DNA from 3 places in the Delftia sp. Cs1-4 genome. Region 3 is predicted to be linked to each of the others. Evidence: predicted binding sites of a transcription regulator. Region 3 holds the regulator's gene; each other region holds the start of a gene.

Region 1 (10,130 bases), 1.4 Mb from region 3:
GCGGACGGCGGTTGCGCTGGCTGCGGTCCAGCGCGCCCGAGACGGCGCTGCGCATGGGCTCTTCCAGGCGGCTCATGAGGTCGTCCACCACCTTGCGCACGACGATGCGCGCGGTCTCCTTGGTGTTCTGCGGGATGACGGAGCCCAGGGAAATGAGGTCGGCCACCATGTGCACGTCGGGCTGCACATGCTCCAGCATTTCGGGCTGGAGCATGAGTTCGCGCAGGTTCAGGCGCTCCATGGCGTCGCGCTGCATGACCTGCACGACCTGGCTGGGAAAGTACTTGCGGATGTCGCCCAGCCAGCGCGCCACGCTGGGCGAGGAGTTGCCCCGCCCGCCGCGGCGCGAGAGGCCGCCGTCCTTGTTGTCCTCTTCGTAGAGCGCGGCCAGGGCCTTGTCCATCTCGTCGATGGAGCTGCCCTTGGGGCCCAGCCCGCCGCAGCTGGCCTCGGACGGCTGGCCCAGCACCAGGCGCCAGCGTTGCAGGCGGGTGGTGGGCTGGGGGGCGGTCTCCTGCAGGTCGGCGCCGGCAAGGGATGCATCGTTCACGGTGGCAGCGGTGTTCATGGCTGGGCCTCCTGCGGGCTGGACAGCAGTTGCGCGGGCAGGTTCAGGCCCAGCAGTTGATCGAGTACGGGAATGGCGAGCACGGCACGCGCCTCGTTCCAGGCGCCGTCGTCCCCATCGCCTGCCGCGCCTGCGGCACCCGCGGCACCTGCGGATGCAGCCGCCACGGCTGCACTGCCCTGGCCGCGCCGGGCCTTTTCGCCCAGGCTCTGGCGGTCATGGTTGGAGAAGGCCGAGAAGCTGCGGCGCACCAGGGGCAGGATCTGGGTGAACTGGGTCTCGCCCAGCTGCGCCAGCCAGGCATCGACGGCGCCCCAGATGGCGTCGTCGTGCAGCAGCACCAGGGCCTGGCGGTTGAGAAAGCCGTCCAGCCAAGCGGCAGCGTCCAGCGGCGGCACGCCCAGCGAGAGATTGCGGCCCAGTTGCGTGGCCACGGCCTCGCTGTCCAGGCGGTGGGCATCGAGCAGCAGGCGGCAGGCCGCGCCGCGCAGCAAGGCGGCGCCCGCGTCGCCCATGGCAATGCTGCGCAGGGCGCCGAACCAGGCTTCGCGCGGCTCCTCGGCATCGCGCAGGCGCAGGGCCTCGTGGGCCTGCAGCACCGTGGCCTGCATGTGTCTTGCAGCGTCTTCATCCAGCGCCATGCAGGCCAGGGGCAGGCCGATGGCGGCGCGCAGCGCCATGCTGTCGATCACCGTGGCCAGGGCCTGGGTGTCGGTCTGGCGCACGCTGCCGTAGCGCAGCACATTGGCCAGCGGCGGCAGCGCCTGCATGAGCTGGGAAACATCGCCGGTGCTGGCCGAGCGGTCGGCCAGGTCGTGCATGAGGGCATCGACCAGGTGCGGCAGGTCGGCCAGCAGGGCGTCGTCGATGGTCTTGGCCAGCTCGGGCAGCGGGGTCTCGGGCGTCAGCGCCTGGCGCACCTTGGCGGCGGCGGCCTGCACCAGGGTGCCGCCGTAGCGGCTGGCCTCGATGATGCGCACGGCCAGCTCGGGCTCCCACTGCAGCTGCCAGCTTTCGCGGAAGGTGCCACGGTTGCGCTGCTGGTCGGTGGTGACGCTGCCCCACTCTATGCCCAGCAGGCGCAGGCGATGCAGGAAGTGGCTACGTTCGCGGTCCGTGTCTTTGCGCAGGTCCAGGGCCAGGACCTTGGCGGCCGCCTCGGGCTTGAGGCGCAGGCTTTTTTGCTGCTGCTCGATGTCGCGCTGCAGCGGCACCTGGGGCACGTCGGCGGGCACGCCGCCGATGCGGTCGCCCACGCTGAGTTCGCGCTCGATCAGGCGCAGCGGCGTGCGCTCGCCCATGCTGATGACGGTGACGATGGCCTCGTCCAGCTCGGGCAGGCCGGGGCTGGCGTGGCCGCGCAGGGCCGCCAGGCTTTCGGCCAGGCGCGTGGCCTCGATGATGTGGGCGCTGGAGCAGTCCAGGTCCTTGGAGCGCAGCAGATGGGCCACGCGCGCCAGCCAGCCGACGGTGCGCTGGGTGCTGGCGCGTGCCGGGTCGGCAGCAGGTGCGGGCTGGAGCAAGGACTCGGGCACAGGCTCGGAGCAGCGCCACAGATGTTCATACCAGCCCGGCGAATCCACGCCAGCGCCATAGCCGCTGGATGAGCACAGGTTGCGGTAGGTCCAGGGCGCCCAGGTGGCCTGGACCTTGGCCTTGGGCAGGCCCTTGAGCGTGGCGGCATCGGCCTTGGCGGTGACCTGGGCCTGCAGGGCAGGCACATGCCATGCGCCGCAGACCACGGCAATGCGCTGGTGGCCGGCCTTGACGGCCTCGCGCATGCACTGGCGCATCCAGGCTTCGCGCAATGCCTCGCGCTGGGCGTGGCGTTCTCCGCGCACTTCGTTGGGCAGCTCGGCGCGCACCACGGTCATGGCTTCGGCAATGCCCTCGAACAGGGTGGCGCCGTCGCCGCGTTCCTCGACCATGCGGTTCCACCAGCTTTCGCCGTCGGGGTAGCCAGCGGCCTCGGCCAGCAGGTCCAGCGGATCGTGCCAGTCCTGCGGGGACGGTGCCGAGGGATCGACGGCCAGGTCGGCAGCCGGCACGGACTGCGTGGTGTCGTCGCGGTCCAGGGCCTCGGCGGCATTGCTCTGGAGCTGGCTGCCGTCTGCCGCAGCGGCGCCGGAATCGGAGCCGGTGTCGGCATCTGCATCTGCATCCTGGCCTCCATCGGCCGCATCCGCGCCTGCATCAGCTGCATCTGCTGCCGCCGCCTCGGCCCGGCGCCGCTCCTGTTCGGCCATGTCCAGCGCCATGCGGTGGGTCTGGGGCAGGTCGATGAAACGCGTGGCCACGCCCTGGCGCGCCGCCCATTGCAGGGCCTGCCATTCGGGCGAGAACTCGGCATAGGGATAGAAGGCGGCATGGGCCGGGCTGTCCTGCACATAGACCAGCATGGCCACGGGCGGCTGCAGGTCGGCATGCTGCAGCATGGGCAGCAGGGACTCGCCCTCGGGCGGGCCCTCCACCAGCAGGCAGTCGGGCTGCAGCTGCTCCAGGGCCTGCAGCAGGCTGCGCGCGCAGCCCGGGCCATGGTGGCGGATGCCGAAGAAATGAAGCGGATTGGCAGAGGTGGCCATACAGGGGATGCGCAGAGGGTGCGGTCGGTCAGCGGTGCGGGACTGGGGGCTTCAGAGCTGCTCGCGGCAGGCGCGGTACAGGTCCTTCCAGTCGCTGCGTTCCTTGACCACGGTCTCCAGGTATTCCTTCCAGACCACGCTGTCCTGCACCGGGTCCTTGATCACGGCGCCCAGCAGGCCCGAGGCCACATCGCCCGCGCGCAGCACGCCGTCGCCGAAATGCCCGGCCAGCGCCATGCCGCTGTTGATGACCGAGATGGCTTCGGCCGTGGACAGCGTGCTGCTGGGCGACTTGACGCGCACGGTCTTGCCGTCTTCGGTCTGGCCGTTGCGCAGCTCGCGGAAGATCTGCACCACGCGGCGCACTTCCTGCAGGGCCGGCGGCTCGGCGGGCAGGGCCAGGGCGCGGCCCTGCTCGGCCACGCGCTTGGTGACGATCTGCACCTCTTCGTCCTGCGAGGCCGGCACGGGCAGGATGACGGTGTTGAAGCGGCGCTTGAGCGCGCTGGACAACTCGTTCACGCCCTTGTCGCGGTTGTTGGCCGTGGCAATGACCGAGAAGCCCTGCACGGCCTGCACTTCGCTGCCCAGCTCGGGCACGGGCAGGGTCTTTTCGGACAGCACGGTGATCAGCGTGTCCTGCACGTCGGCCGGGATGCGGGTCAGCTCTTCGATGCGGGCGATCTTGCCCAGCTTCATGGCATTGACCAGGGGGCTGGGGATCAGCGCCTTCTCGGAAGGGCCGTGGGCCAGCAGCTGGGCGTAGTTCCAGCCGTAGCGCAGCTGCTCCTCGCTGGTGCCGGCCGTGCCCTGCACCAGCATGGTGGAGTCGCCGCTGACGGCGGCCGACAGGTGCTCGGACACCCAGGACTTGGCCGTGCCCGGCACGCCGTACAGCAGCAGGGCGCGGTCGGTGGCCAGGGTGGAGACGGCGATTTCCATCAGGCGCGGATTGCCGATGTACTTGGGGCTGACTTCAAAGCCGTTGCCGAGCTTGCCGCCCATCAGGTACTGGAGCACGGCCCAGGGCGAGAGCTTCCAGTTGGGCGGACGCGGACGATCGTCCACCTTGCGCAGGGCTTCGAGTTCTTCGGCGAATTGCTGTTCGGCATGCTGGCGCAGGACTTGGCTCATGGTGTGCTTCCGGGAAGGGGTAAGGGTTGGATTCGGTTCGGGGTATGCGGCAGGACGGGCGCGGCTCAGGCCGGGCCGCGCAGGGCGACAAAGGCCTGGTGCAGGCCCAGGCGCAGATCGACGATGCGCTCCAGATGGCCGCGCATGCGCTCCTCGTCCCAGGGCCGCACGCGGCTGCGTTCGAGGCGCGCCTGCTGCTGGGGCGTGAGGGGAATGCTTGCCGGTGCGGCAACTGCAGCGGCTGTGGCGGCAGCGGTGGCCGTGACTGCTGCCGCAGCTGCCGCAGGTTCGGTTTGCGGCTCGGGCTCAGGCTCGGGCTGCGCATCCAGCACCGAGGGCTTGCGCCACAGTTCGGCAAAGCGCTCCAGCGCGGTCACGTCCAGCATGCGCGCACAGGACAGCAGGGCCTGGTCGGCGCGGTAGCTGTGCCAGTTGCCCGTGATCTGCTTGCCGCCCACGGCCACGTGCAGTGCCTCGGTCAGCCGCGCCGACAGCGCTGGCGAGAGCAGTTCGGCGCCGCCCAGCGACTGGGACATGCCTTCGATGGCATCGATGAGCTTGTGCCTGTCGCGCTCGAACTGGGCAATCCAGCGGGACTCGCGTTCCTCGCGGGAAAGCCGGGCCATGAGGGCGGGCAGGAGGGCGTCGTGGCGCATGTCGCGGCCCATGGTCTGGGCGGCATCGATCCATTCCACGTCCAGCTGGTACTGCAGGGCCTGCACCCAGCCCTGGCGCAGCGAGGACTTCCAGTCGCTGCGCCGGCTCCACTCCATCACTTCCAGGGGCGTCAGGCCCAGGGCGCGGGTCCAGAAGGACACAGGCGTGAGCTGCACCATCTGCTCCAGCAGCCAGGCCTTCTTGCCGCCACGGTGGTAGGCGTCGGGCTTGAGCGTGATGCCGTCGCGCTCCCATTCCTTGAGGCCTTCTTCGGGAGGCTCCACGATCCACTGGCCCTTGTCGTCCTGCTGCAGCATGGACTGCATCCAGCCCATGACGCGCTGGCTGTGCGCGCTGTCCGGCAGGCACGAGAGCATTTGCGCGGCGTTCTCGCGGATCTCCTTGCTGCGGTCGGACAGCAGTTTTTCGAGCAGCGGCTCATCGTCCATGCCCAGCCCCACGGCCAGGGCCTGGACCAGGGGCAGGCGCTCCTTGGCGCCCAGCTCCTTCAGGCTGCCTTCCAGCCGCGTGCGGGCCTTGGCGGCATCGGTTGCGCGCTCGCTGCGCAGCAGGGCCACGCGCTGCTCCACCGAGCCCTCCTGCCAGACCAGTTCGGGGTCGGCGGTTTCCTCCACGCCGCTGGCATAGCCCCATTGCGGGTTGAGCGTGCCCAGCCAGCGTCCGCGCTCGCCCAGCACGGGGGCCAGCCACTGGCGCAGCTCCACGGACTGGCGGCCCTGCTCCAGCGCAGGCACCAGCAGGTCATGGGGCAGGCGCTGGCCGGCCTGGTCCAGGGTGCGCAGCATGGAGGCCTGCAGCTCGAACGGGCCGTCCTTGAGCACGTCGCCCATCAGGGTGTGCAGGCGCGCATCGGCAGGCGCAGTGCGCGACTCCGCAGGCGCTGCGGCCGGCACGGCCAGCGGTGCCGTCAGGCGCACCAGCGCGCCAGGCTGCCAGCCGGCCCGCTCGAACACGGCCGCCACGGCGCTGGCGCGCAGCAGTTGCTGGGCGGGCGAGTCACCGGCCACGTCAGTGCGGGGCTGCAGCGCGGCCTGCACGGCCTGCTGCGACCCGCTTGCGGACGGGTCCACGCCCGAAGCCAGCGCAGGCGGCACGGCCAGCCGGTCCGAGCCGACCATGGCCGATTGCTGCAGCGCAGCCCAAAGTTGTGCGTTGCTCATACCGGATCACCCTGGTTCTGCCAGATACATTGCTGGGCGGTTTCGCCCTCGCGGGCCTGCCAGGCACTCAGCAGCCGCCAGCGGCCCACGGCCGGGCCGGGTTCCCATTCGCCAAACAGCTGCATGGGCGCACCGCCGCTGAGCGCCAGCAGGCGCCAGGCCTCGGCATCGTCAATCGCCACGGGAACGGGCTGCACTGGCGCTGCCGTGCCAGGGGCGACCGGCGATGCATCCAGCGCCTGGGGCCAGGCCGCAAACCACTGGCCCTGGGCGGGCACCAGCCGCAGCCGGTCCTGGCACAGCGGCTGCGTGGCCTGCAGCGGGTTGGCAGCAATGCGCTGGCCCAGCAGTTGCAGGACGTCGCCCCCGGCCGAGTTGGCCAGCGGGCTGGCGCCATCGGCAGGCAGCGCAGGCCCGTTGCCATTGGCCGCAATGGCGCGCAGCGGCGCATGGCCCGGATAGAAATTCAGCGCGCAACCGTAGCGATGGCCCGGCACCCAGGCCGATTCAAAGCCGCGCCCGCCCTGCGCATAGTCCAGCACCAGGGCCATGCGCCCGGTGCGCTGGCCCTGCAGCCAGACGCGCCGCTCCATGAGCCGGCCTTCGCGCTCGATCATGCGCAGGCCGGCCACCAGCCATTCGTCCTCGACCAGCTGGCCCCTGGCCTGCACCTCGGCCTTGTCCATGGGCCAGCCCAGCGCGGCCATCACGTCGGCCTTGACCTCGGGGCTGAGCGATTCGCGGCGGCGCACGGCGTCGATGATCAACTGCCAGTGACCCAGCTGCACCAGCATGTCGCGCGGCCAGTCGCGGTGGCTGTCCACCAGATCCCTGCAATCCTTGATGCGCGCCGCCATGCCCGTGGCCTGCGCATCGACCATGCGCGCGGCCATGTTGTTCCAGCGCTGGCGCATCTGCGTGTCGCTGGCCTGGTTGGCCAGGCCCGCACGCACCATGTCCTGCATCCACAGCGACAGTTCCTGCAGGCCGGCTTCGACCTTGTCCCAGCGCTTGTCCTCGCGCCTGGCCTGCTGTTTGGCCGCGACCTCGGGATCGGGTGGCGGCTCGGCCGCTGCGGCGGCAGCCTTGGCCTCTTTCTTCTCGGCCTTTTCCTGGCGGCTGTCCAGCCAGGTCTGCACCCAGGCGGGCGGATCAACGCCTTCGGGGACTTGCCCGCCGGCACGCATCAGCATCAGCGCCAGCCCGTGCTTGCAGGGGAATTTGCGGCTGGGGCAAGAGCATTTGAAGGAAGGCCCCGACAGGTCCACCTGGGTCTGGTAGGGCTTGCTGCCGCTGCCCTGGCATTCACCCCAGACCGCCACATCATTGGCGCCCATGGAGGGCCATTTGGCGGGCGATTGCAGGCCCTTGGCGGCCTTGCTGGATGAGGCGTCCGGCGACAGCGCCAGCACTTCGCTCTCTGTTCCTAATACACGCGACACCGAAGCTCCCTCTCCAAGTGTTTGTCATCGCCGAGCGCATTGAATGAAACGGCACCGCCCGGCAAACCCGAAAGCCTATCAGCAATAGTTATCGGCAATTTGAAACAATTCACAACAACACCCAACCTCTCTCCCATGAATGGGAACCCCCCATGGCGTGCAGCCAGCTGCGCTATATCAGCGCGTGCATTGATGGCACCAAGCCATGCCAGTCTTCAGGCATTGCGAAAGACGCAGAAAACACGCATTCACCATTTCCTGCGATGCACATCGCCACCCATTGAAAGCAAGCACTCATTCCGCACCTGAAAACGGTTTCATTCCATTGCACTGGCAACCATTGCAATCCGCTGGCCATTGCGATAGCGCGACAGTGCGTTCGACCCGCAGCCAGGCAAGGCCGGACCAGACCCTGGCTGGGGGATGGGTTCTCAGAAAACCGGACGTGCCAGGCAAATATACTGTATATTTATACAGTCATGGAGCTGCAACGCAAACTTTTCATCCTCGCCGACGCCGCCAAGTACGACGCCAGCTGCGCCTCCAGCGGATCGCAGGGGCGCGACTCGCTGGACGGCAAGGGCATGGGCTCGGTCACCGGCATGGGCATCTGCCACAGCTATGCGCCCGACGGGCGCTGCATCTCGCTGCTCAAGATCCTGCTGACCAATGTCTGCATCTTCGACTGCCGCTACTGCATCAACCGCAAGAGCTCCAACGTGCAGCGCGCCCGATTCACGGTGGCCGAGGTGGTGCAGCTGACGCTGGACTTCTACCGGCGCAACTGCATCGAGGGGCTGTTCCTGTCCAGCGGCATCATCCGTTCCAGCGACTACACAATGGAGCAACTGGTGGAAGTGGCGCGCCGCCTGCGCGAGGAGCATGACTTTCGCGGCTACATCCACCTCAAGACCATCCCGGATGCCGCCCCCGAACTGCTGGCCCAGGCAGGCCGCCATGCCGACCGCCTGAGCATCAATGTGGAACTGCCCACGGCCAGCGGCCTGGCGCAGTTCGCGCCTGAAAAGGATGGACAGCGCATACGCCAGGCCATGCAGGGCGTGGACCGGCATGTGCAGGCCTGGCGCGCGGCCACGCGCGAGCAGCGCCAGGCGCAGTCCCTGCCCGGCGCGCCCGCGCAGCGCGCCGCCGTGCCGCGCTTTGCGCCGGGCGGGCAGAGCACGCAGATGATCGTGGGCGCCGACCGCGCAACCGATGCCGACATCCTCGAATCCAGCCATACGCTGTATGCGGGCTACGGCCTGCGCCGCGTGTACTACTCGGCCTTCAGCCCCATTCCCGATGCCTCGCGCGACCTGCCGCCGCAGGCACCGCCCCTCATGCGCGAGCACCGGCTCTACCAGGCCGACTGGCTGATGCGCTTTTACGGCTACGGGGCGGGCGAGATCGCGGCAGCCAGCCGCCACGGCATGCTGGACCTGGAGATCGACCCCAAGCTGGCCTGGGCACTGGCCAACCGACAGCAGTTCCCCGTGGACCTCAACCGTGCGCCGCGCAGCCTGCTGCTGCGCGTGCCGGGCCTGGGCACGCAGACGGTGGACCGCCTGCTGGCGGCGCGCCGCGTGCGCAGGCTGCGGCTGGACGATCTGCTGCGGCTGCGCGCCCCCGTGCAAAAGGCCCTGCCCTTCGTGCTGATCGACGGCCACCGGCCCCTGCTGGGCGAGACCGACTCGGCCGCGCTGCGCACCCGGCTGATCGCGCAGTCGCAGGCCAGCCAGGCCCAGGCACGGCACAGCGGCATGCGCGTGCAAAACGCGCTGCAGGCCAGCCTGTTCTAGCGCCTGGAGCACGCCATGCAAGAACAGGCTCTCACCATCGAACTCGACAGCCCCGACGACTGGCCCGGCTTTCGCGCAGCCTGCCGGGCGCTGCTGGCCCATGGCGCCGACCCCGCCCTGGTGCGCTGGCGGTGGCCCGACACGCGGGGTGCGCAGCAACTCGGCGCGGGGGTGGATCTGTTTTCCAGAGCGCCGGAGCAGGCCATGCCCGCCTCGGCACTCGCCGGGCTGGCCGGCCCCGGCGAGGCCGGGCTGTCCCTGTCTGACACCCAGATGTCCGCGCTGCGCCATGCCTGCATGCACCGCGCGGCGGGCCGCTTCGAGCTATGCCACCGCTGGCTGGCGCGCATGCAGGCCCGGCCCGAACTGAGGCTGGATGCGCTGGATGCGGACTGGCGCGCCATCGAGGCCCTGGCCCGCCCCGTCTCGCGCGAGATCCACAAGATGCACGCCTTTGTGCGCTTTCGGACGACGCAGCGGCAGAACCAGCCCGAGCTGCACATTGCCTGGTTCGAGCCCGAGCACCACATCGTGCGCGCGGCAGCGCCCTTCTTCTGCAAGCGCTTTGCCAACATGCACTGGGCCATCCTCACGCCGCAATGCAGCGCGCACTGGGACGGCCATGCGCTGCGCCTGGCGCCCGGTGCGCGCCGCAGCGATGCCCCGCCAGCCGACGCGGGCGAGGCCCTGTGGCTGACCTACTACGCCAGCACCTTCAACCCGGCGCGCCTGAAGGAGCAGGCCATGCTGCGCGAGATGCCGCGCCG
Region 2 (10,130 bases), 2.8 Mb from region 3:
GCGGGGGCTCCTGAGAATCGGCGGCGTCAGAACACGCACAACACAAGGAGCAAGATTCCATGAAGGCCCTGCCAAGCATTGCCGCCGTCTGCAGCCTGTCCATCGCGGCCCTGGGCCACTCGATTGCGCATGCGCAGGACATGCAGGTCTACGGCCAGATCCGGCTGACCGTGAACCACCTCAAGACCGGCAATGCCGGCTCCACCATGGAAGAGCGCGACAACGCCTCGCGCCTGGGCTTTCGCGGCAAGGAGGAGCTGGGCGGCGGCCTGCAGGCGCTGTTCGGCATGGAGATGGGGCTGGATGCGGACACGGGCTCGCTGACCACGCCGGCCTTTCGCAACAGCTATGTGGCGCTGCGCGGCGGCCTGGGCACGGTGGCCCTGGGCCGGCTGGACTCGGCCAATCCCACGGGCTCGCCGCTGTACTCGCAGGTCACAGGCATCACCTCGTTCGCGGCCAATGACGCCGGGGCCACGGCCATCGGCACCTCCATGCTCAATGCGCGCAACCGCACCTCCAATTCGCTGGGCTACCAAAGCCCGTCATGGGGCGGCACGGTGTTCCGTGCGCGCTACTACCTGCGCGGCGATGCCAAGGCCCCAGGGCTGGAGGACGACGCCAGATCGCTGGACCTGGGCCTGAGCTACGCCGCAGGCCCGTGGACGGCCGGCCTGGGCTACGCCAAGGACACGCGCGCCGGGGGCCTGCTGGCCAACGAGTTCGACAGCAAATGGCAGATGGGCCTGCGCTACAGCTTTGGTGCCATCGAGCCCTATGTGCTGCTGGGCCGCGACCGCTTCAACCACAAGCCCGGCGTCTCGCGCGCCGACGTGGACTACTGGATGCTTGGCACGCGGCTGCGCCATGGCGCACATGCCGTGGTGCTCAACCTGATGCAGCGCGACGTGCAGACCTCGCTGACCGGCAAGCGCAGGCGCCAGCAGCTGGCCTATACCTATGCGCTGTCCAAGCGCACCGAACTGCAGGCCTTCGTGGACCACGACGGCGTGGACTCCAGCCGCCCCAACGTGGCCGTGCGCGCCATCGGCGCGGGCGTGCGCCATGACTTCTGACCGTCCTGCACACCCGCATCAAGAATGGAGATTCCCATGACCCACTTCCAACGCTTCCTGTCCTTGGCTTTCCTGGCACTGGGCCTTGCGCTGGGCCTGGCGCCCTTGCCCGGCCATGCGGCCGAATTCCCGGAAAAGCCCGTGCGCATCGTCGTGCCGTTCCCCGCCGGTGCCGCGGCCGATGCCGCCATGCGCGTGGTCGCCCGCAAGATGTCCGAGCTGTGGCGCCAGCCCGTGGTCATCGACAACCGCCCCGGCGTGCATGGCTTCCAGCTGGTGTCTTCCGCGCCGGCCGATGGCTACACCCTGCTGCTGGGCGCGGGCTCGGGCATGGTGACGGCGCCCCTGCTGTCCAGCAAGCTGTCCTACAACCCCTCGCGCGACTTCGTGCCCGTGGGGCGAGTGCTGATCAACGTGCCCATCCTCACCACGCACCCCAGCCTCAATGTGAGCACCGTGCAGGAGCTGGTGGCGCTGGCGCGCAAGAACCCCGGTGCGCTGAACTACAGCTCCAGCGGCAACGGCACGCCAGGCCATCTGTCCATGGAAATGTTCCAGGCCGCCACGGGCACGCGCATGCTGCAGATTCCCTACAAGGGCGGCGCGCCCGCCGTCAACGAACTGGTGGGCGGCCATGTGCAGCTGGGCATCAATGCCGTGCCCAGCGTGGTGCTGCAGATCAAGGCCGGCAAGCTCACGCCGCTGGCCGTGGCCAGCGCCACGCGCTCGCGCGCCCTGCCGCAGGTGCCCACCATGGCCGAGGCGGGCGTCAAGGACTTCGAATACGACATCTGGTATGCGCTGTTCGCGCCCACCGGCACGCCGCCTGCGGTGGTGGCCAAGGTCAATGCCGCGCTGGTGCGCTCGCTGCAGGACCGTGAAGTGGCCAGGTTGCTGGAGGCGCAGGGCGCCGAGCCCGCGCCCACCACGCCCCAGGAGCTGGCGCGCTTCATGCAGGAAGACACGGCGCGCTGGGCCAAGCTGGTCAAGGAACGCAACCTCAAGCTCGACTAAGCGCCAGCAGCATGAGCAACACATCAATCACCCACCTGGGCGGCGTGGTCCGCCACAGCCTCGCCGTGCCCATGCGCGACGGCGTGCGCCTGGCCACCGATCTGTATCTGCCCGAGAACCTCGGCCCCCACCATCCCGGCCCGCTGCCCGTGCTGCTGGAGCGCACGCCCTACGGCAAGAACGAGGAAACGCGCCGCGAGCGCAGCGCGGCCAACCCCCTTCCCATGCGCCGGGGCGAGGTGGCGGCCCGCTTTGCGCGCGAAGGCTATGCCGTGGTCGTGCAGGACTGCCGGGGCCGCTTCGGCTCCGAAGGCCAGTTCACCAAATACCTGGGAGAGGCCCACGATGGCGCCGACACCCTGCAATGGATCATTGAGCAGCCCTGGTGCAACGGCAGCGTGGGCACCTACGGCCTGTCCTACGCCGCGCACACGCAGACTGCGCTGGCCACGCAAAGGCCGCCGGGCCTCAAGGCCATGTTCCTGGAATGCGGCGGCTTTGCGAATGCCTACCGGGGCGGCATACGCCATGGCGGTGCCTTCGAGCTGAAGCAGGCCGTCTGGGCCCTGCGCAATGCGCGCAGCGGCAGCAACCACCTGGAGCCCGCAGCGCGCCAGGCGCTGGAGCAGGCCGACATCGGCCAGTGGTGCCTGCGCCTGCCCTGGTCGCGCGGCGACTCTCCGCTGCAGTGGGCGCCCGAGTACGAGGACTACCTGTTCAGCCAGTGGGAGCGCGGCAGCTTTGACGACTACTGGCGCCAGCCCGAGCTGTACGCCGCCGGCCACTACGGCGCCTTCGACGGCCTGGCCGTGATGCTGATGTGCGGCTGGTGGGACCCGTATGCGCAGACCACCACGGACAACTACATGGGCCTGTCGCGCGGCGATGGCCGGGTCCGCATGGTGCTGGGCCCCTGGACCCATGGCGAGCGCAGCGTCCCGCATGCGGGCGATGTGGATTTCGGGCCCGATGCCGTGCTCGACGGCGCACTGGCCGATGACTACGTGGCCATGCGCCTGGCCTGGTTCGACCACTGGCTCAAGGGCCGGCCCATGCCCGCGCGCCAGCAAGCCGCCGTGCGCTACTTCCGCATGGGCGGCGGATCGGGCGCGCGCACGGCCCAGGGCCGGCTGGACCACGGCGGGGCCTGGCGCAGCGCCGACCACTGGCCCGTGCCCGGCACGCAGCCGACGGCCTGGCACCTGCACGCCGACGGCAGGCTGGCCCGCGAGCCCGCGCCGCAACCGGGCGTGCGCAGCTACCGCTTCGACCCGGCCTGCCCCGTGCCCACCCTGGGCGGCTCCATCACTTCGGGCGAGCCGCTGATGTTCGCAGGCGCCTACGACCAGGTCACGCACGAGAGCACCTTCGCCGCCCGCCCGCCCTACGGCCCGCTGTCCGAGCGCGGCGACGTGCTGGTGTTCCAGACCGAGCCGCTGCAGCAAGACCTGGAGGTCACCGGCACCATCACCATCGAGCTGCAGGTGTCCTCGTCCGCGCCCGACACGGACTTCACCGCCAAGCTCATCGACCAGTACCCGCCCAGCGCCGACCATCCGCAGGGCTATGCGATGAACATCACCGACGGCATCCTGCGCTGCCGCTACCGCAACTCTTGGGAGCAGCCCGAGCTGATGACGCCCGGCGAGGTGGTGGCCATCACCATCGAGCCCATGCCCACCTCCAACCTGTTCCGCAAGGGCCACCGCATCCGCCTGGACATCTCCAGCAGCAACTTCCCGCGTTTCGACGTGAACCCCAACACCGGCGCGCCCGAGGGCAGTGCGGGGCCCAGGCAGGTGGCGGTCAACAGCGTGCACCTGGGCGGCTGCCATGCCTCGCGCATCGTGCTGCCGGTGGTGGCGGTCTAGGCGGAGAGCACACGCGTTTGGCTGTCTGGCATGTTTCGCAATTTGGTTGTACCATGCAACCAAATTGCGAAGGAACATCGCCATGGACATGCAGCAGCGTCAGTTGGAACTGGCCGGCCCCCTGCCGGCCCTTGCACCATCGGGGCGGCTCCGGGGGCGTGTCTGCCTGGTGGTGGGCGCCACCAGCGGCATAGGCCGGGCCACCGCCCTGCGCATGGCCGAGGAGGGCGCTGCGGCCGTGGTGGTCACGGGGCGCCGCCGTGAGCTGGGCCTGGAGCTGGAGCAGGAAATCCGGCAGCGGGGGGCAGACGGCCTTTTCCTGGCCTGCGATGCAACGCGGCAGGAGGACATGGCGGCGGTGGTGGAGCAGGCCGTGGCGCGCTTCGGGCGGCTGGACGCGGCCTTCAACAATGCGGGCTTCCAGGAGCGGCGCGCCGTGCTGGCCGAGCAGGATGACGCGGTCTTCTCGCAGGTCTTCGATACGAATGTGCGTGCGGTCTTCCACGCCATGCGCCATGAACTGGCGGCCATGCTGGCCACGGGCGGCGGCACCATCGTGAACAACACCAGCGTCAGCGGCATACGCAATCCCAACCCGGGCCTGTCGCTGTACGGCGCCTCCAAGGCTGCGGCCCTGTCGCTGACCCGCGCCGCCGCCATGGAGTACGCGCCGCGCGGCATCCGCATCAATGCCGTTGCCCCTGGCCGCGTGGTCACGGACATGATGCTGGGCTCGGGCATTGCCGACATGCATGCCGTGGCGGCGGGTCTGCCGCTGCGGCGCATGGGCCATCCGCAGGAGGTGGCCACGGCCGTCGTCTGGCTGATGTCGGACGAGGCGGCCTTTGTGGTCGGTCACTGCCTGGCGACCGATGGCGGCTTCCTGGCCGGATGAGCCTGCCCGGGGCAAGTCCGTTGCGCGAAGTGAGCACTACCGGGTTTGATATGATGACTGTATAAAGATACAGTTTTCGAGCGGCCTGGCTGCCCGATCTGCCAGGCCCATGCTCCCTCCCCACCGCTTCTACTACCTGCACAACTTCCAGCGCGCGCTGGACTGGATTGGCCAGCGTTACGGCGATCTGCTGGACGCGCCCGAGCAGGCATTCCTCACCCGTTTCACGCAGCTGCCCCAGCCCTCGCAGGCGCTGATGGTGCGTTTGCTGATGCGGCGCGGGCCGTGGTTTCGGGCCGGCAAGCTGGTGTATGAAGAGATTCCCGGAATTGCAGAGGCGGCCGCGCCCCTGCTGGAGCTGGGCTGGCTGGACGCGGGCCACCCCATGGCGCTGGAGGAGCTGTTTGCGCTGCACACCAAGCCCGAGCTGCTGCAGCTGTTCGCAGGCGCACCCGTTCACTCAGGCCTGCGCAAGGCCGAGCTTTTGCAGGCCCTGCAGCCCTTGCATGGGGCGCCCAGGCCCTATGCGCAGTGGCAGCCCCCGGACGTCGGAGCCGGCGAAGCCGCCTGGCGCGTGATGGTGGGTGCGCTGTGCGAGCGCTTTCGGCTGATGTTCTTCGGCAATCTCTACCAGGACTGGTCGGAATTCGTGCTGGCCGACCTGGGCGTGTTCCGCTACGAGGCCGTGGCCTTCGATGCGGCGTCGCGGGCCTTCCAGTCGCGTGCCGATGTCGATGGCTACCTGGCCCTGCAGGCCTGCCGCGCGGCGCTGGATGAGGGCGTGGAGATCGATGCGCTGCTGCAGCAGGTGGCCGGCTGCGCCAGCGGCAATGCCTGGCTGGAGCAGCGCCGCGCCAAGGTGCTGCTGCGCATAGGCCAGGCCTGCGAGCGCATGCAGGACTGGGAGCGTGCCGAGCAGGCCTATGCGCAAAGCCGCTACCCCGGCGCCCGCCACCGGCGCATGCGTGTGTACGAGCGCATGGAGCGCTTTGCCGATGCCATGGCTCTGGCCCAGGCCGCCCAGGCCCAGCCCGAGAGCGACGAGGAGCTGCAGCGCGTGGCGCGCATGCTGCCGCGCCTGCGCCGCAGCCTGGGGCAGGGCGCGCGCGGGCGTGTGGCGGCGCTGGCGCCCGTGGTGGCGCAGATGCGCATGGACGTGGAGCTGGAGCTGCCGGCGCGGCCCAGCTCCGTCGAGTACGTGCTGCGCGACCACTGGCACAGCGACGCCGCGCCGGTGTTCTATGTGGAGAACGCGCTCATCAACTCGCTGTTCGGCCTGCTGTGCTGGCCGGCCATCTTCGCGCCGCTGCCGGGAGCCTTCTTCCACCCCTTCCAGAGCGGCCCGGCCGACCTGTCCGCGCCCGACTTCGTGCAGCGCCGCGCAGCTTTGTTCGAGGAATGCCTGGCGCATCTGGACGATGGCAGCTGGCGCGAGGTCATCGTGCAGCGCCATGCCGACAAGCAGGGCCTGCAGTCGCCCTTCGTGTTCTGGGGCACGCTGAGCGCGCCGCTGCTGGCGCTGGCGCTGGACTGCATTCCGGCCGCCCACCTCAAGCTGTTCTTTGCGCGGCTGCTGCGCGACGTGCAGGCCAACCGCACGGGCTTTCCCGATCTGGTGCGTTTCTGGCCGGCCGAGCGCCGCTACGAACTGGTCGAGGCCAAGGCCCCCGGCGACAAGCTGCAGGACAACCAGATCCGCTGGCTGCAGTACTGTGCCGAGCACGGCATTCCCGTGCGCGTGTGCCATGTGCAGTGGCGCGGCCAGCCGCTGGGAGAGGCCGCGTGAGCTACACCGTGGCCGTGCGCGCGCTGTGCGAGTTCACGGCGCGCGCGGGCGACCTGGACCTGCGCTTCACGCCCGCGCCCAGCGCGCTGGAGGGCATGGCCGGCCACAGCCTGGTGCAGTCGCGCAGGGGCAAGGACTACGAGACCGAGATCAGCCTGGCCGGTGAATACGGCGACCTGCGCGTGCGCGGCCGCGCCGACGGCTTCGACGCCGGAGTTGGCCAGCTCGAGGAAATAAAGACCTACCGGGGCCAGATCGAGGGCGTGCGCGCCCATCACCGGGCACTGCACTGGGCCCAGGCGCGCATCTACGCCCATCTGCTGTGCCAGGCGCGCGGCCTGCAGCGGCTGCGCGTGGCCCTGGTGTATTTCAACGTGGGCAACTCGGAGGAAACCGTGCTGGTGCAGGAGGAAGACGCGGCCACGCTGCGCGCCTTCTTCGAGCAGCAGTGCGCGCTGTTCCTGGACTGGGCGCGCAGCGAGGCCGCCCACCGCGCGGCGCGCGAGGCGGCGCTGGCCGCGCTGCGCTTTCCCATGCAGGGCTTTCGCGCGGGCCAGCGCGAGCTGGCCGTGGCCGTCTACCGCGTGGCGCGCGCGCAGCAGGGCGGCCAGTGCCTGATGGCGCAGGCGCCCACGGGCATTGGCAAGACGCTGGGCACCATCTTCCCCATGCTCAAGGCCATGCCCGACCAGGGCCTGGACCGCCTGTTCTTCCTCACGGCCAAGGGCACGGGCCATGGCCTGGCGCTGCAGGCGCTGGCCAGCGTGAACCGGCAGATCGCCGAGCAGCACCAGCCACCGCCGCAGGAACCGGCTGCGCCGCAGCCGCTGCCCTCGCCACCCCCCAGGCTGCGCGTACTCGCCATCCTGGCGCGCGACAAGGCCTGCGAGCACCTCGACAAGGCCTGCCACGGCGACTCCTGCCCGCTGGCGCGCGGCTTCTTCGACCGCCTGCCCGCCGCGCGCGCCGCCGCGCTGCAGCAGGCGCCCTGGGACCCGCCTGCCGTGCGTGCCGTCGCCCTGGCGCATGACATCTGCCCCTACTACCTGGCCCAGGAACTGGTGCGCTGGAGCGACGTGGTCGTGGCCGACTACCACTACTTCTACGACAGCGCCGCCATGCTGTACGCGCTCACCCAGGCCCAGCAATGGAAGGTGGGCGTGCTGGTGGACGAGGCCCACAACCTGCTCGAGCGCGCGCGCCGCATGTACACGGCCGAGCTGTCGCAGTTCGCACTGGCCGCCGCCCGCAAGTCGGCCACCGGTGCCGTGCGCAAGGCGCTGGACCGGCTCAGCCGCAGCTGGAGCGCGCTGAACAGGGAGCAGACCGCCAGCTACCAGGCCCATGAGGAAGTGCCCGCAGGCCTGCTGGGCGCCGTGCAGCGCGCCGTGGCCGCCATCGCCGACGCCAATGCCGACAGCCCCATGCTGCCCGGCGACCCGGTGCTGGATTTCTACTGGGAGGCGCTGCAGTTCATGGCGCTGGCCGAGCAGTTCGGCGGCCATGCGCTGTTCGATGTCCACCTGCTGCCCGGGCGCTCAGGTCCCCGTCGCACGCCGGCCTCCACGCTGTGCATACGCTGCGTGGTGCCCGCGCCCCACCTGGCGGCACGCCATGCGGCGGCCCATGCCTCGGTGCTGTTCTCGGGCACGCTGAGCCCGCCGCACTTCTACCGCGACATCCTGGGCCTGCCCGAAGGCACGCACTGGCTGGAGGCCGACTCGCCCTTCCAGGCCGACCAGCTCGATGTGCAGGTGGCCGGCCACATCTCCACGCGCTACCGGGACCGCGACCGTTCGCTGCGGCCCATCGCCGACCTCGTGGCCGCGCAGTACGCGCGCCGGCCCGGCAACTACCTGTGCTTTTTCAGCAGCTTCGACTACCTGCAGCGCGTGGCCGAATGCCTGCAGCGCACCCATCCCGATCTGCCGGTCTGGCTGCAGACCCCGTCCATGGACGAAGAGGGTCGCGCGGCCTTCCTGGCCCGCTTCACCGAAGCCGGTCAGGGCGTGGGCTTTGCCGTGCTGGGCGGGGCGTTCTCCGAGGGCGTGGACCTGCCCGGCGAGCGCCTCATCGGCGCCTTCGTGGCCACGCTGGGCCTGCCCCAGGTCAATCCCGTGAACGAAGAGATGAAGCGCGCCATGGACCGCCAGTTCGGCGCGGACAAGGGCTATGACTACAGCTACCTCTACCCGGGGCTGCGCAAGGTGGTCCAGGCCGCAGGCCGCGTCATCCGCAGCGAGCGCGACCGCGGCGTGGTCTTTCTCATCGACGACCGCTATCGGCGCGGCGAGGTGCAGGCGCTGCTGCCGCGCTGGTGGCGGGTGGAGGGCATGCGATGATCCGGGGCCGCACCAGTCCACGACTGCTATCCCATACCCATCCAGTCCCCCATCCCGTCCCCATCCAGGAGCCTTCCGAATGCCCCGCATGCGCTGCGCCATCCTTGCATTGACCCTGGGCCTGCTGGCCGGCGGCCCGGCTGCGGCAGGCGTGGTGCAGCCTGTGCCTGACAGGCAGGCCAGCGAGAACAAGATGCCGGCCTATCCCAAGGAAGCCAGGCGGCTGGAGCAGGAAGGCAAGGTGGTGCTGCGGGTTCTGGTGGGCGCCAGCGGAAAGGCACTGGCCGTGGATGTGGCAGACAGCAGCGGCTATCCTCTGCTCGACCAGGAGGCGCTGGACGCCGTGCGGACGTGGCGCTTTGTCCCCGGCACGCGCGACGGCGTGCCGGACAGCATGTGGACGCGCGTGCCCGTCGTCTTCAGGCTGAAATAGCGGGCCTGCCGGTGGTGGCAGGTGTGTATCCGGTGCAGCCTGGTGCGGGCCCAGTGCGTGCCCTGCGCAGCGACACAAGGAGCATTCCATGAAGATCGTCATCACCAGCGTGCTCGTCGACGACCAGGACAAGGCCCTGGTCTTCTACCGCGACGTGCTCGGCTTCGTTCTCAAGCACGACATTCCCATGGGCGGCGATGCGCGCTGGCTCACCCTGACATCGCCCGGTGATGCCGATGGCGTGGAGCTGCTGCTGGAGCCCGACATGCACCCGGCCGCCAGGCCGTTCAAGACCGCCCTGCATGCCGACGGCGTGCCGGCCACCTTCTTCGGCGTGGACGACGTGCAGGCCGAGTACGAGCGCCTGAGCGCGGCCGGCGTGCGCTTCACCAGGCCGCCGACGCATCTGGGGCCGGTCACGATTGCCGTGTTCGACGACACCTGCGGCAATCTCATACAGATCAACCAGCGGCATTGAGCGGGGCCTGCGGCCCTTGCGGCCCTTTCGCGCTCAGTCCCTGGCGGTGGGCTTGTCGTGCCGGGGCGGATCGATGCGCTCGATGTTGCCCAGCAGCAGTGCGCGCCCCGCAAAGTTGCCGCCGGCGGTCTCCAGCGCAAAGCGCTCGGTGTCGCGGCCGCGCACTTCGGCCTCCAGCGTCTGGGCCTCGTCCTCGGTGGCGCCCAGGGCCAGCACGGCATGGCGGCCCATGAGC
Region 3 (10,130 bases):
AAAGGCTACGACTTCAAGCGATGCCGAGCCCACCTGAGGCAGCGGGGCATCATTGGCCGAATTGCCAGACGAGGCATTGAGAGCAGCGAGCGGCTGGGCAAACACCGGTGGGTGGTGGAGAGGACGCACAGCTGGTTTGCAGGCTTTGGCAAGCTGCGAATCCGCTTTGAACGACGGCTGGATATCCACGAAGCGCTGCTGAAATTGGCGGCAGCGATCATCTGCGCGCGCTTCGTGGATCGGTGGTGTTAGCCAGTCTTATCCAACGAGCGCAGGCAGGCAGGCCAAGGTCGGCTCCGCGCAACCGTATCAGTGGCTTACACACTGGAACGTCTTGGCGACGATGATGTCGAGAAGGCTTGGTGGATGGCCGCCTGTTGGCGAAGTCGGTAAAGACTGGGTTGGCGGCGGTCTGAAGAGGCTGCGTGGCATTGGGAGAATGCCTGAACATGCTCCCCCGCTGGTAAGTGGCGGGAAAGAAGTCATGATTGCGCTCGATATCTGGCAGTTCCGTGCCTGGTTCTCATTGAGAAACTGGTTGCTGAATGGAGTGGGGTACTCCCGGTGTCACAATCACCTTCGGCGGCTCCTGCATCAGGGGCGTATTTGAGCCGCATGCAGCATTGACACCCGTGATCGCGGCATTGGTCCGCATCCGTTTTTCGTCTTGGGAAATGGTGCGAATGCTGGAGACGAATTCCAGCTCCTTGCGCGCCTGCTTGCACTGAAGGGACGCGCCGAGCTGCTCGGGCGCAGGAGCAGTTGTCTGGCGGGCTTGTTGCTCGATGACACGCTGCTGGCTCTCGATCTGGCGCTGCTGCATTTCGTTCATCTGGCGCTGATACTTTTGTTCATTCGCCTGTGCTGCATCAGCCCGTTCACGGGAGATCTCATCGTCCGATTTTTTGCGCTGTATCAGGGCGCCAGTGTCAGTGCTGCTGCAAGGACTGTCTGAGAAAGTCGACTTTCCAGAAGCATCCTTGCATTGAAAGACCTGGGCTGCGGCAGGCAATGCGAAAAGTGCTGTAAAGATTGCTGTGGTCAAGAGTCGCATATGCATATCGATGAATTGATGGGCCTGATCGGAATCGAATTACAGACGAAGAATAGTCCTTTGACCCGCATGCCTGGCAACTTTCGTCTTGGTTCGAATTGCCCGCTTCACTCGGCGTCCCGCAGGGCAGCGCGGCGGGCTGCTTCAGCGGTCTCCTGAGCCTGCCAGGTCCAGAGTAAACTCGCCCCCGCAGCCAGCACTCGCTGCACGATGGGAATGGAGCTTCCCGAAACCGCCCTGCGAAGGGCTGATGGCTCCTGCCTTGGTGGGATGGGTCCTGCCGGTGGCGGGGCCATGTCTTGATCCCGCCCGGCACGCCCGTCCCGGTTATTCGATGAAAGGACGGTCATGGGGTTCTACGGTTTCATTCTGGTGTTCGTTGGAGGCGGCCTGGGGTCTGCGCTCCGGCATGGCACGAACTTGCTCGCACTGCGGCTGGTGGGCGGTGCGTATCCACTGGGTACGTTGGCGATCAATGTGCTGGGTGCCTTCGTGATGGGGGTGGTGGTGGAGTGGTTTGCGCTCAAGACATCGCTGCCGCAGAGTGCGCGGCTGTTCATCACCACGGGCATTCTGGGTGGCTTCACCACGTTTTCGACGTACGCGCTGGAGGTCGGCATGCTGTATGAGCGTGGCGACTGGCTGGCCTCCGTGCTGTATGCGCTGGGCTCGCTGGTGCTGGGCGTGGCCGCGCTGTTTGCGGGGTTGGGGCTGGTGCGCATGGTGGCCCATTGAGATACCGTGATTGCGCTATGCTGTGCGCCATGGCCCGCCTGAACGCAACGCAGATTATTCGCACCATCCATTGGATGGTGGGTTAGCCAGGGGCCTTCAGCGCCATGCAACCCGCCCAGAGGAGGCGGGTTTTTTCATTCCGTCTCCGGGGTTTTCTCAAGCCTTTCAGGAGATGGATATGCAGGTTTCCGAACAGTCCCGGCCCCGTTGCGCAGAATATGCCGATGCCCCTGCCGCCAACGCGCGGCTTGCCACGCTGCACATGGTCTGCGGCAAGATCGGCTCGGGCAAGTCAACGCTGGCGCGGCAATTGGCGGCCGGGCCCGGAACGGTGTTGGTCAGCGAGGATTCCTGGCTGGCCGGCCTGTACCCCGGCGAGATGCAGTCGGTGGCCGATTACGTGCGTTGCAGCACGCGGCTCAAGGGGTTGATGGGGGCGCATGTACAGGCGCTGCTGGACGCTGGCGTGTCGGTGGTGCTGGATTTTCCGGCCAATACCCTGGAGGGTCGGGGCTGGGCGCGCAGCGTGTTCGAGAAAGTGGGTGCCTCGCACCGCCTGCATTTTCTGGATGTGCCTGACGAGGTCTGTAAGCAGCGCTTGCGTGTGCGCAATGCGGCAGGCGAGCATCCGTTTCAGGCCAGCGATGAGCAATTCGACCTGATCACGAGCTACTTTGTCGCGCCCTCCGACGAGGAGGGCTTCGACGTGGTGCATCACCCGTATGCGCCGGTCTGAAGTGCCGGCCTGGACGAGAGACTTCGCCACGGCCTCATCCCATCATCTCAGCTTGATCGAGCTTGCACCTCCACCCAATAGCGGGTGCGCGTGCGCAATTGCAGAGGAAAGCGGCTGACGAGCGCGGCCAGGGCGCGATCCGTGTCATCCACGGGAAAGGCGCCCGAGACAAGCATCCCGGCGACCTCGGCCGAGCAGCCCAGGTAGCCGGGCCGGTAGCGGGCAAGGGCGTCAATCAGCTGGCCCAACGGCATGTCCAGCGCGACCAGGCCGCCTTCATGCCAGCTGGCTGCAAAGGGGTCTGCGGACGTGGGCGGCTGGGTGGCGCTGGAAGAGAAGGCGGCCTGCTGTCCGGCCTGCAATTGCGCGGAGGGCGCATCGCTGTCCAGAGGCTGCAGGCGCACGGCCTTTTCCTGCACGGTGACGTGGCACAGGCCATCGTCCGCAAGATGGACCGTGAAGCGCGTGCCCAGGGCCAGTACGTGGCCTTGCGGTGTCTGCACGCTGAAGGGACGGCCCAGCGCGTCGGGCTCGGTGGCGACGAGGATGCGGCCACGGTGCAGGCGCAGCAGGCGCTGGCGGTCGTCAAAAACGGTGTCCAAGGCGGTTGCCGTATCCAGGGCCACCAGGGAGCCGTCGGGCAGCGTCAGATTCCGGCGCTCGCCTGTGGCTGTGCGCTGCCCTGCCTGCCAGCTTTCCAGTGGTGCGCCTTTCCAGGCCATCCAGGCCGTGGCGCCGCTGCCCAGGCCCAGCGCCACGCCGCGCACCACGGAGCGGCGGGTGGGCGAGGCGCGACGGCCCAGCGCCTGGCGCGCCAGGGGGGCGGGCAGATGCGACAGTTGCGCGGTGACGGATTGCACGCGCAGCCAGGCGCGCTGGTGGGCGGGATCGGCCTCATGCCATTTCTGCCAGTCCTGTTGCAGGCCCGCTGTGGCGGAGGCGCCGCGCAGTTTCACGTGCCAGGCGGCGGCCTCATGCAAGGCGCGGCGGTCGTTGCCTTCCAGATGTCTCTCGCCCATGTGGCTATGCCAGGACCAGGCAGCAATGCTCCATCGCCCGGGTCAGGTAGTTGCTGACGGTGCGCAGCGATACACCCAGGCGCTGGGCGATCTCTGGGTAGCTCAGTTCCTCGAACTGGGCCAGCACGAAGGCTTCGCGAACCTTGGGCGGAAGGCCTTGGAGCATGCGGTCCACATCCAGCAGGGTCTGCTGGACGATGGCCTGCTCTTCGGGCGAAGGCGCCAGCGATTGCGGCAACTGGGCCAGATAGTCCAGATAGGACTGCTCCAGCGTGCGGCGGCGAAACAGGTCGGCGACCAGGCCCCGGGCGATGGTGGCCAGGTAGCGCCTGGGTTCGCGGATGTCCTGCTGCGGCAGGGGCGAGCGCAGCAGGCGCACAAAGGTGTCCTGGGCCAGGTCGGCGGCATCGTCACGGTTGCCCAGGCGTTTGCGCAGCAGGCTTTCCAGCCAGGGATGGTGGTTCTGGTAGAGGCTGTGCACGGAGAAGGCTGGGGCGGAGGAGGCGGGCGCGCAGTGGCAATCGCTGCTGCAAAAGATAATAAGAATGCTTATCAATTATCTTTCAGGCCGGCGCCCCTCCCGCAAAGAGGGCGTCCACTTGTTGCATGTGCGCTACAGGGTAGTGGTGGCCGCCAGCCTGCAGCAGCTTTGCGCAGGCCGATTCCTCGTGCGGCACGCGGTCCACGCCACCCAGTTTGTGTCGTGCAAGGTGTGTCGCACACCTTGCATCGGGCCTCAGTTGGACGCTGATCCGCCGTGTGCCTCCATGCGCTCCAGAGCAGCGCAGACATCGGCCATGCGCCCGGAGATGAACAGGCATTCCGGCTGCTCCTGCGGCGACCGCTGGATGATGCGCAGGCCTGAAGGCTGCTCAGGCGCGGATTGCAGGGTGGGCTGCGTCGGCAGCAAGGGCAGGATCAGCTGGGCATCTCCATGGTCTGCAGCGCGTGCGGCCTTGCCGCGGCGCTGCTGGCTGCGCCGGCGTGCCTTGCTGAAAGAGATCACGTTGGCGGGCTCGGGTGCTGCGGCAGGTAATGGCTGGCACGCAGGGGCTTGTGCAAGAGGCATGGCCGACTCCATGGCGGTCGCAGTCAGGCGGATGCCATGTGCCAGGCGCAGGAAGGAAAAAGAAGACAGTGTTGGCAGAGCGAATCCCATGTGACGACTCCTGTTGGCGTGTTTCAAAGAGGCATGGACACAGGCAGGATTGCGGTTTGCGGGCAAAGCTCCGCCCAGGGCGAAGCTCCAAGGCTTCGCGCCTACCACCTGGGCGGTGCGTGAAATGGGGTGAGGCGGCCTGAGAAGGGCCGCCAGTCCGGCTTACATGGACATGCTGTTGCGGATCAGTCCCACGGCCAGGCCTTCAATGGCAAAGGCCTCTTCGGGGGCGACTCGGATCACCGGGTAATCGGGGTTTTCCGGCAGAAGTTCCACGCCCTGCGTGGTGCGGCGCAGGCGCTTGACGGTGACTTCATCACCCAGGCGTGCCACGACGATCTGGCCGTTGCGGGCTTCGTGTGCGGACTGCACGGCCAGCAGGTCGCCGTCCATGATGCCCGCGTCGCGCATGGACATGCCGCGCACGCGCAGCAGATAGTCGGGGCGCGTCTGGAACAGGCTGGGCTCGACGGAATAGGTTTGGTCGATATGTTCCTGGGCGAGAATGGGCGAGCCCGCCGCAACGCGGCCCACCAGGGGCAGCATCAGCGGTGCCAGGGCCGACAGCGGTAGTCCGAAGCTGGTGCCGCGCGCAGCATTGATGTTGCGCACGGTGTCGGTACGCAGGCGAATGCCGCGCGAGGTGCCGCTGACCAGTTCGATCACACCTTTGCGGGCCAGGGCCTGCAGGTGTTCTTCGGCTGCGTTGGCGGACTTGAAGCCCAGCGTGTTGGCGATTTCCGCGCGGGTGGGAGGCGCGCCCGTGCGGGAGATGGCGGCCTGGATCAGGTCCAGGATCTGTTGCTGGCGGGCGGTGAGCTTGGGATGGTCGAGCATGGCGTGCGTCCGGTCCTTGAGGGCAGATGGCAGGCTGGGAGGCCATCTGATGATTTATACAGTATCTGTATTTTTAACCAGTTTTCCAAGAGGTGCAAGTGGGGCAGTCAAAGTTGGTGATTCTGGGCACGGGCGGGACCATCGCCGGCCGGGCGGATTCGCAGTCGCAGGGCGTGGGGTACAAGGCCGGGCAGATCACGGTGCAGTCGCTGCTGGAGGCCGTGCCGGACCTGGAGCAGCAGGCGCTGGGGCCCGTGCAGACGCAGCAGATCGCGCAGGTGGACAGCAAGGATATGGACTGGCCCCTATGGCGCGCGTTGCTGCGCGCCTGCACGCAGGCACTGGAGGATGCGGATACACGCGCCGTGGTGATCACGCATGGAACGGACACGCTGGAAGAGACGGCCTGGCTGCTGCACAGCCTGCTGCCGGCCACCAAACCCATCGTGTTGACCTGCGCCATGCGCCCGGCCACGGCCCTGTTGGCAGACGGACCACAGAATCTGCGCGATGCCGTGACCGTGGCTGCCATCGGCGGGCGCAGCGGCGTATGGGTGGTGGCAGGCGGCGAGGTGCATGCGGCAGCCCAGGTGCAGAAGGTCCATCCCTACCGGCTGCAGGCAATGCGCTCCGTGGAAGGCGGGCCGCAGGCGTTGGTGGAGGAAGGGTGTGTGCGCTGGCTGGTGCCCGATGCGCCGTCCTCCCCCTCCGCACCGTCCACGCGGGCCATGGTGCCTGTGACCATGTCATCTGATCTGCTGGCGCTGGATGAGCTGCCCTGGGTCGAGGTGGTGTTCAGCGGCGCTTTGGCGCGTGCCAGCGGCGTGGATGCGCTGGTGGCGGCAGGCGTGCGTGGCATCGTCGTGGCTGGCACGGGCAATGCGACGGTTCACGAAGGCATGGAAGCGGCCTTGCAGCGCGCCCGCGACAAGGGCGTCTGGATCTGGCGGGGCACGCGCTGTGCCGAAGGCCTGCCCGTGGCCTCCGGCCTTGGGACCAACCCGGCAGAGGCCGATCTTGCGCAGCTGCCCGTGGCAAAGGCCCGGATTGCGATGATGCTGGCGCTGGCAGCGCAGCCGCGCGATTGAGCCTGCGGCGACGCCGGCATTTCTTCAGTTGCTGGCGGTCAACAAAAAAGCACCCGGCGGGTGCTTTTTTCGTTGCGGCACATGGCCTGCATCACTCAGCCAGTGCAGCCAGTGCGCGTTGGGTGATGTCCTCGACCGAGCCCAGGCCGCTGATGGCGCGGTACTTGGGCGCCGCTGCGGCTTCCTTTTCGGCCCATGCGCGGTAGTAGTCCACCAGGGGGCGGGTCTGGCTGCTGTAGACGTCCAGGCGCTTCTTGACGGTTTCTTCCTTGTCGTCTTCGCGCTGCACCAGCGGCTCGCCGGTCACGTCGTCCTGGCCTTCGACCTTGGGCGGGTTGAACTTGACGTGGTAGGTGCGGCCCGAGGCGGGGTGGGAGCGGCGGCCGCTCATGCGCTCAATGATGGCGTCGAAGGGCACGTCGATCTCCAGCACGTAGTCCAGCTTCACGCCAGCGGCCTTCATGGCGTCTGCCTGGGGAATGGTGCGGGGAAATCCATCAAACAGGAAGCCATTGGCGCAATCGGCCTGGGCGATGCGTTCCTTGACCAGATTGATGATCAGGTCGTCGCTGACCAGTTGGCCGGCGTCCATCACGGCCTTGGCCTGCTGGCCCAGGGGCGTTCCGGCCTTGACGGCAGCACGCAGCATGTCACCGGTGGAAATCTGGGGGATGCCGTACTTCTGGCAGATGAAAGCGGCTTGCGTGCCTTTGCCGGCGCCGGGTGCGCCCAACAAAATCAGTTTCATGGAAGTCCTTGAGGAGAGTAGAAATTCTTGTCTGCCGGATCGGCCCACCGGGGCGGACAGTCCATGCGTCATATTTTTGTCGCGGGCAAGGATAGCACGCACAGGGCTAACACTGGCTTACACGCAGAGGGCAAAACTGTCGCCTGTGCAATCTCCAAAAACTGCGTTTTGCTGTCCGACAAAACCGCATGTGCAGTTGTGTTGTGAATGGCGATGCCGGGCATCGCCATTGGCGCATCTGTATTGGCGTATGCGGGATCGGATTCAGGCGGACAACCGGGCGCGCACCCGCTCCAGGTCTTCGGGGGTGTCCACGCCGGGGCCTGGTGCATGGGGCGTCAGGTGGACGGCGATGCGGTGGCCGTGCCACAGCGCGCGCAACTGTTCCAGCGCCTCCAGCACCTCGGTAGGGGCGGGAGAAAGCTGCGGGAAGCTGCGCAGGAAACCGGCACGGTAGCTGTAGATGCCAATGTGGCGCAGTGGTGCGAAGCCGGGGTGGCCCGGCGCTGCCGCTGGAGATGCCGTCTCCCACCATGCCTGGCTTGCATGTTCACGCGCAAAGGGGATGGGGGCGCGGCTGAAATAGTGGGCCATGCCCTGGGCATCGCAGACGACCTTGACCACGTTCGGGTTGGTGAAGTCGGCCAGGCTGTCGATGGCATGTGCCGCCGTGCCCATGCTGGCCGAGGGCTGCTGCGGCAGCAGGGCGGCCACGGCATCGATGAGATCGGGAGCGATCAACGGTTCGTCGCCCTGGACGTTGACGACGATGTCGTCGCCATCCAGGCCCAGCAGTTCGCAGGCCTCGGCCAGGCGGTCGCTGCCGCTGGCGTGGTCGCTGCGCGTGAGCACGGCCGCAACGCCATGCGCGGCGCAGGCGGCGACGATGCTTTCGTCATCGGCCGCGACCACGCAGCGCGTGGCGCCGCTGAGGCCGGCACGCTGTGCCACGCGCACGACCATGGGAAGGCCTGCAATGTCTGCAAGGGGCTTGCCTGGCAGGCGGCTGGAGGCAAGGCGGGCAGGAATCAGAACCGTGAAGGGCGCGGTGGGCATGGTGCGTTGCGGAGAAGGTCGAAAGTGCGGGCGCGGGCGTCGTCGGAAATCGGGCCTTGCGGCGCGATCAGTCCTCGAGCTCGTCGTCGTCCAGCGTGCGGGCTTCGGCCTCCAGCAGCACCGGGATGCCGTCGCGCACGGGGTAGGCCAGGCGCGCGCTGCGCGAGACCAGTTCCTGGTGCTCGCGGTCAAAGCGCAGCGGGCCCTTGGTGACGGGGCAGACCAGCAGTTCGAGAAGTTTGGCGTCCATGTCGGATCCTGTGTTTTGGAGGGGGAGGGCGGGCCGTGGCGGCCAGCCAAGACGGTGATGATAGTCAGGCGCGTGGCCTGCGCAGCGCCTGCAGCCGCTGATCCAGCAGCGCCCAGAAATCTGGCGGCAGCTGCAATTGCAGCGCAACGGACCAGGCCTGGGGATGGGTGCGCCACAGCTTGACGGCATCCTTTTCGGTGCAGACCAGCGGGTCTTCATTGCGTCCCAGGCGCTGGAAGCTCTCAAAATTATAGTGATCTGGCAGTGCCTGGGCGTGCTCCAGCGCCAGACCCTGTTCAGTGGCCAGCATGGAGAAAAAGGCCTCGGGCCGGGCCACGGCGGCCACGGCCTCCACGGGCCGTCCGCGCAGGGCCGCCAGGGGAATGCGCTCACCGTGCGCATTGACGCCTTCAGCGGCCAGTTGGCGCTGCATGGCAAAGGCGGGCGCATCCGTTGGCGGGCAGGCTCCCGCGTGCAGCACGGCGGTGACGGGGCGCGGCCAGGGTTCGCGCAGCGGGCCGGCCGGCAGAAGCCAGCCATTGCCGATGCCGTCGTCGTTGAAGACGCACAGCTCGATGTCGCGGGCCAGGGCCAGGTGCTGCAGGCCGTCGTCGCTGATGACCACATCCACCTGCGGATGGCGGGCGCGCAGGGCCTGGACGGCCTCGATGCGCTTGCGGGCCACGAAGACCGGCACGCCGCTGGCGCGAGCCAGCAGCGCGGGCTCGTCGCCCACATCGGCGGGGGCGCTGTCAGGATGGGCTTCGCGGCAGTCGTCCGTGCTGCGGCCATAGCCGCGCGAGACGATGCCAGGGCTCCAGCCGCTGTCCCGCAGATGGCGGGCCAGGGCGAGCGTGACGGGGGTCTTTCCGGCGCCGCCCGCAATCACATTGCCGACGACGATGACCGGAATGCCGGCCTGGCCTGCACGCCTGAAACCCAGTGCATAGGGCAGCCGATGCAGGCCCAGCAGGGCACGGTACAGCAGGGACAGGGGATAGAGGGCACAGGCCAGCGGGCCGCGGTGGCGCCAGGCCGCGCGAAGCCCCCGGGCTGCGGGGGCGGGGCCATTCCCGGGCATGGAGGCCTTGCCCTCAGCGCCCGGCGCTGGCCGAGGTCTGCGTGGCAAAGGTGATCTGGGACAGTCCGGCGCGGCGCGAGGCTTCCATCACCGACACCACGGACTGGTGCGGCGCGGTGGCGTCGGCGCTGATGATGACCACGCTGTCCTTGCCGGCAACGGCCGCTGCGGCCAGTGCCTGGGTCAGGCCGGTGACGCTGCGGTCTTCCACGGCGGTCTTGTTGATGGCGTAGCGGCCGTCGGCGGCGATGGCGACGATGATTTCGCGGGGCCGGTCGCGCTGCTGCTCGACATCGGCCACGGGAAGGGTCAGCTGCAGTTCGGTGAACTTGCTGTAGGTGGTGGACAGCATCAGAAAGATCAGCAC

Evidence for each region. The regulator LexA, encoded in region 3, represses DNA repair genes until DNA is damaged. The targets are predictions, from matches to a motif close to ACTGTATNNNNATACAGT.
Region 1: DELCS14_RS10040 (putative DNA modification/repair radical SAM protein) is a predicted target of LexA. The motif match lies at 8,025-8,042, and genes of this name have one in related genera.
Region 2: DELCS14_RS03950 (VRR-NUC domain-containing protein) is a predicted target of LexA. The motif match lies at 4,913-4,930, and genes of this name have one in related genera.

The regions. Positions count from the first base shown of each region.
Region 1 is NC_015563.1:2,259,609-2,269,738, reverse strand. Features, by position in the region: gene DELCS14_RS10065 (VWA domain-containing protein) at 1-568, opposite strand, end outside; gene DELCS14_RS10060 (DUF5682 family protein) at 565-3,150, opposite strand; gene DELCS14_RS10055 (AAA family ATPase) at 3,202-4,284, opposite strand; gene DELCS14_RS10050 (DUF5691 domain-containing protein) at 4,350-6,122, opposite strand; gene DELCS14_RS10045 (SWIM zinc finger family protein) at 6,119-7,564, opposite strand; gene DELCS14_RS10040 (putative DNA modification/repair radical SAM protein) at 8,044-9,363, shown strand; gene DELCS14_RS10035 (TIGR03915 family putative DNA repair protein) at 9,379-10,130, shown strand, end outside.
Region 2 is NC_015563.1:887,738-897,867, forward strand. Features, by position in the region: gene DELCS14_RS03930 (porin) at 60-1,076, shown strand; gene DELCS14_RS03935 (tripartite tricarboxylate transporter substrate binding protein) at 1,113-2,090, shown strand; gene DELCS14_RS03940 (CocE/NonD family hydrolase) at 2,102-3,961, shown strand; gene DELCS14_RS03945 (glucose 1-dehydrogenase) at 4,044-4,856, shown strand; gene DELCS14_RS03950 (VRR-NUC domain-containing protein) at 4,966-6,642, shown strand; gene DELCS14_RS03955 (helicase C-terminal domain-containing protein) at 6,639-8,984, shown strand; gene DELCS14_RS03960 (energy transducer TonB) at 9,064-9,417, shown strand; gene DELCS14_RS03965 (VOC family protein) at 9,506-9,895, shown strand; gene DELCS14_RS03970 (monovalent cation:proton antiporter-2 (CPA2) family protein) at 9,929-10,130, opposite strand, start outside.
Region 3 is NC_015563.1:3,662,227-3,672,356, reverse strand. Features, by position in the region: one part of gene DELCS14_RS30020 (IS5 family transposase) at 1-252, shown strand, start outside; gene DELCS14_RS16060 (DUF4124 domain-containing protein) at 524-1,054, opposite strand; fluoride riboswitch at 1,258-1,321, shown strand; gene crcB (fluoride efflux transporter CrcB) at 1,403-1,789, shown strand; gene DELCS14_RS16050 (ATP-binding protein) at 1,968-2,525, shown strand; gene DELCS14_RS16045 (FecR domain-containing protein) at 2,573-3,544, opposite strand; gene DELCS14_RS16040 (sigma-70 family RNA polymerase sigma factor) at 3,549-4,025, opposite strand; gene DELCS14_RS16035 (hypothetical protein) at 4,281-4,613, opposite strand; gene lexA (transcriptional repressor LexA) at 4,866-5,540, opposite strand; gene DELCS14_RS16025 (asparaginase) at 5,639-6,628, shown strand; gene adk (adenylate kinase) at 6,720-7,376, opposite strand; gene kdsB (3-deoxy-manno-octulosonate cytidylyltransferase) at 7,641-8,432, opposite strand; gene DELCS14_RS16010 (Trm112 family protein) at 8,500-8,682, opposite strand; gene lpxK (tetraacyldisaccharide 4'-kinase) at 8,747-9,763, opposite strand; gene DELCS14_RS16000 (biopolymer transporter ExbD) at 9,777-10,130, opposite strand, start outside.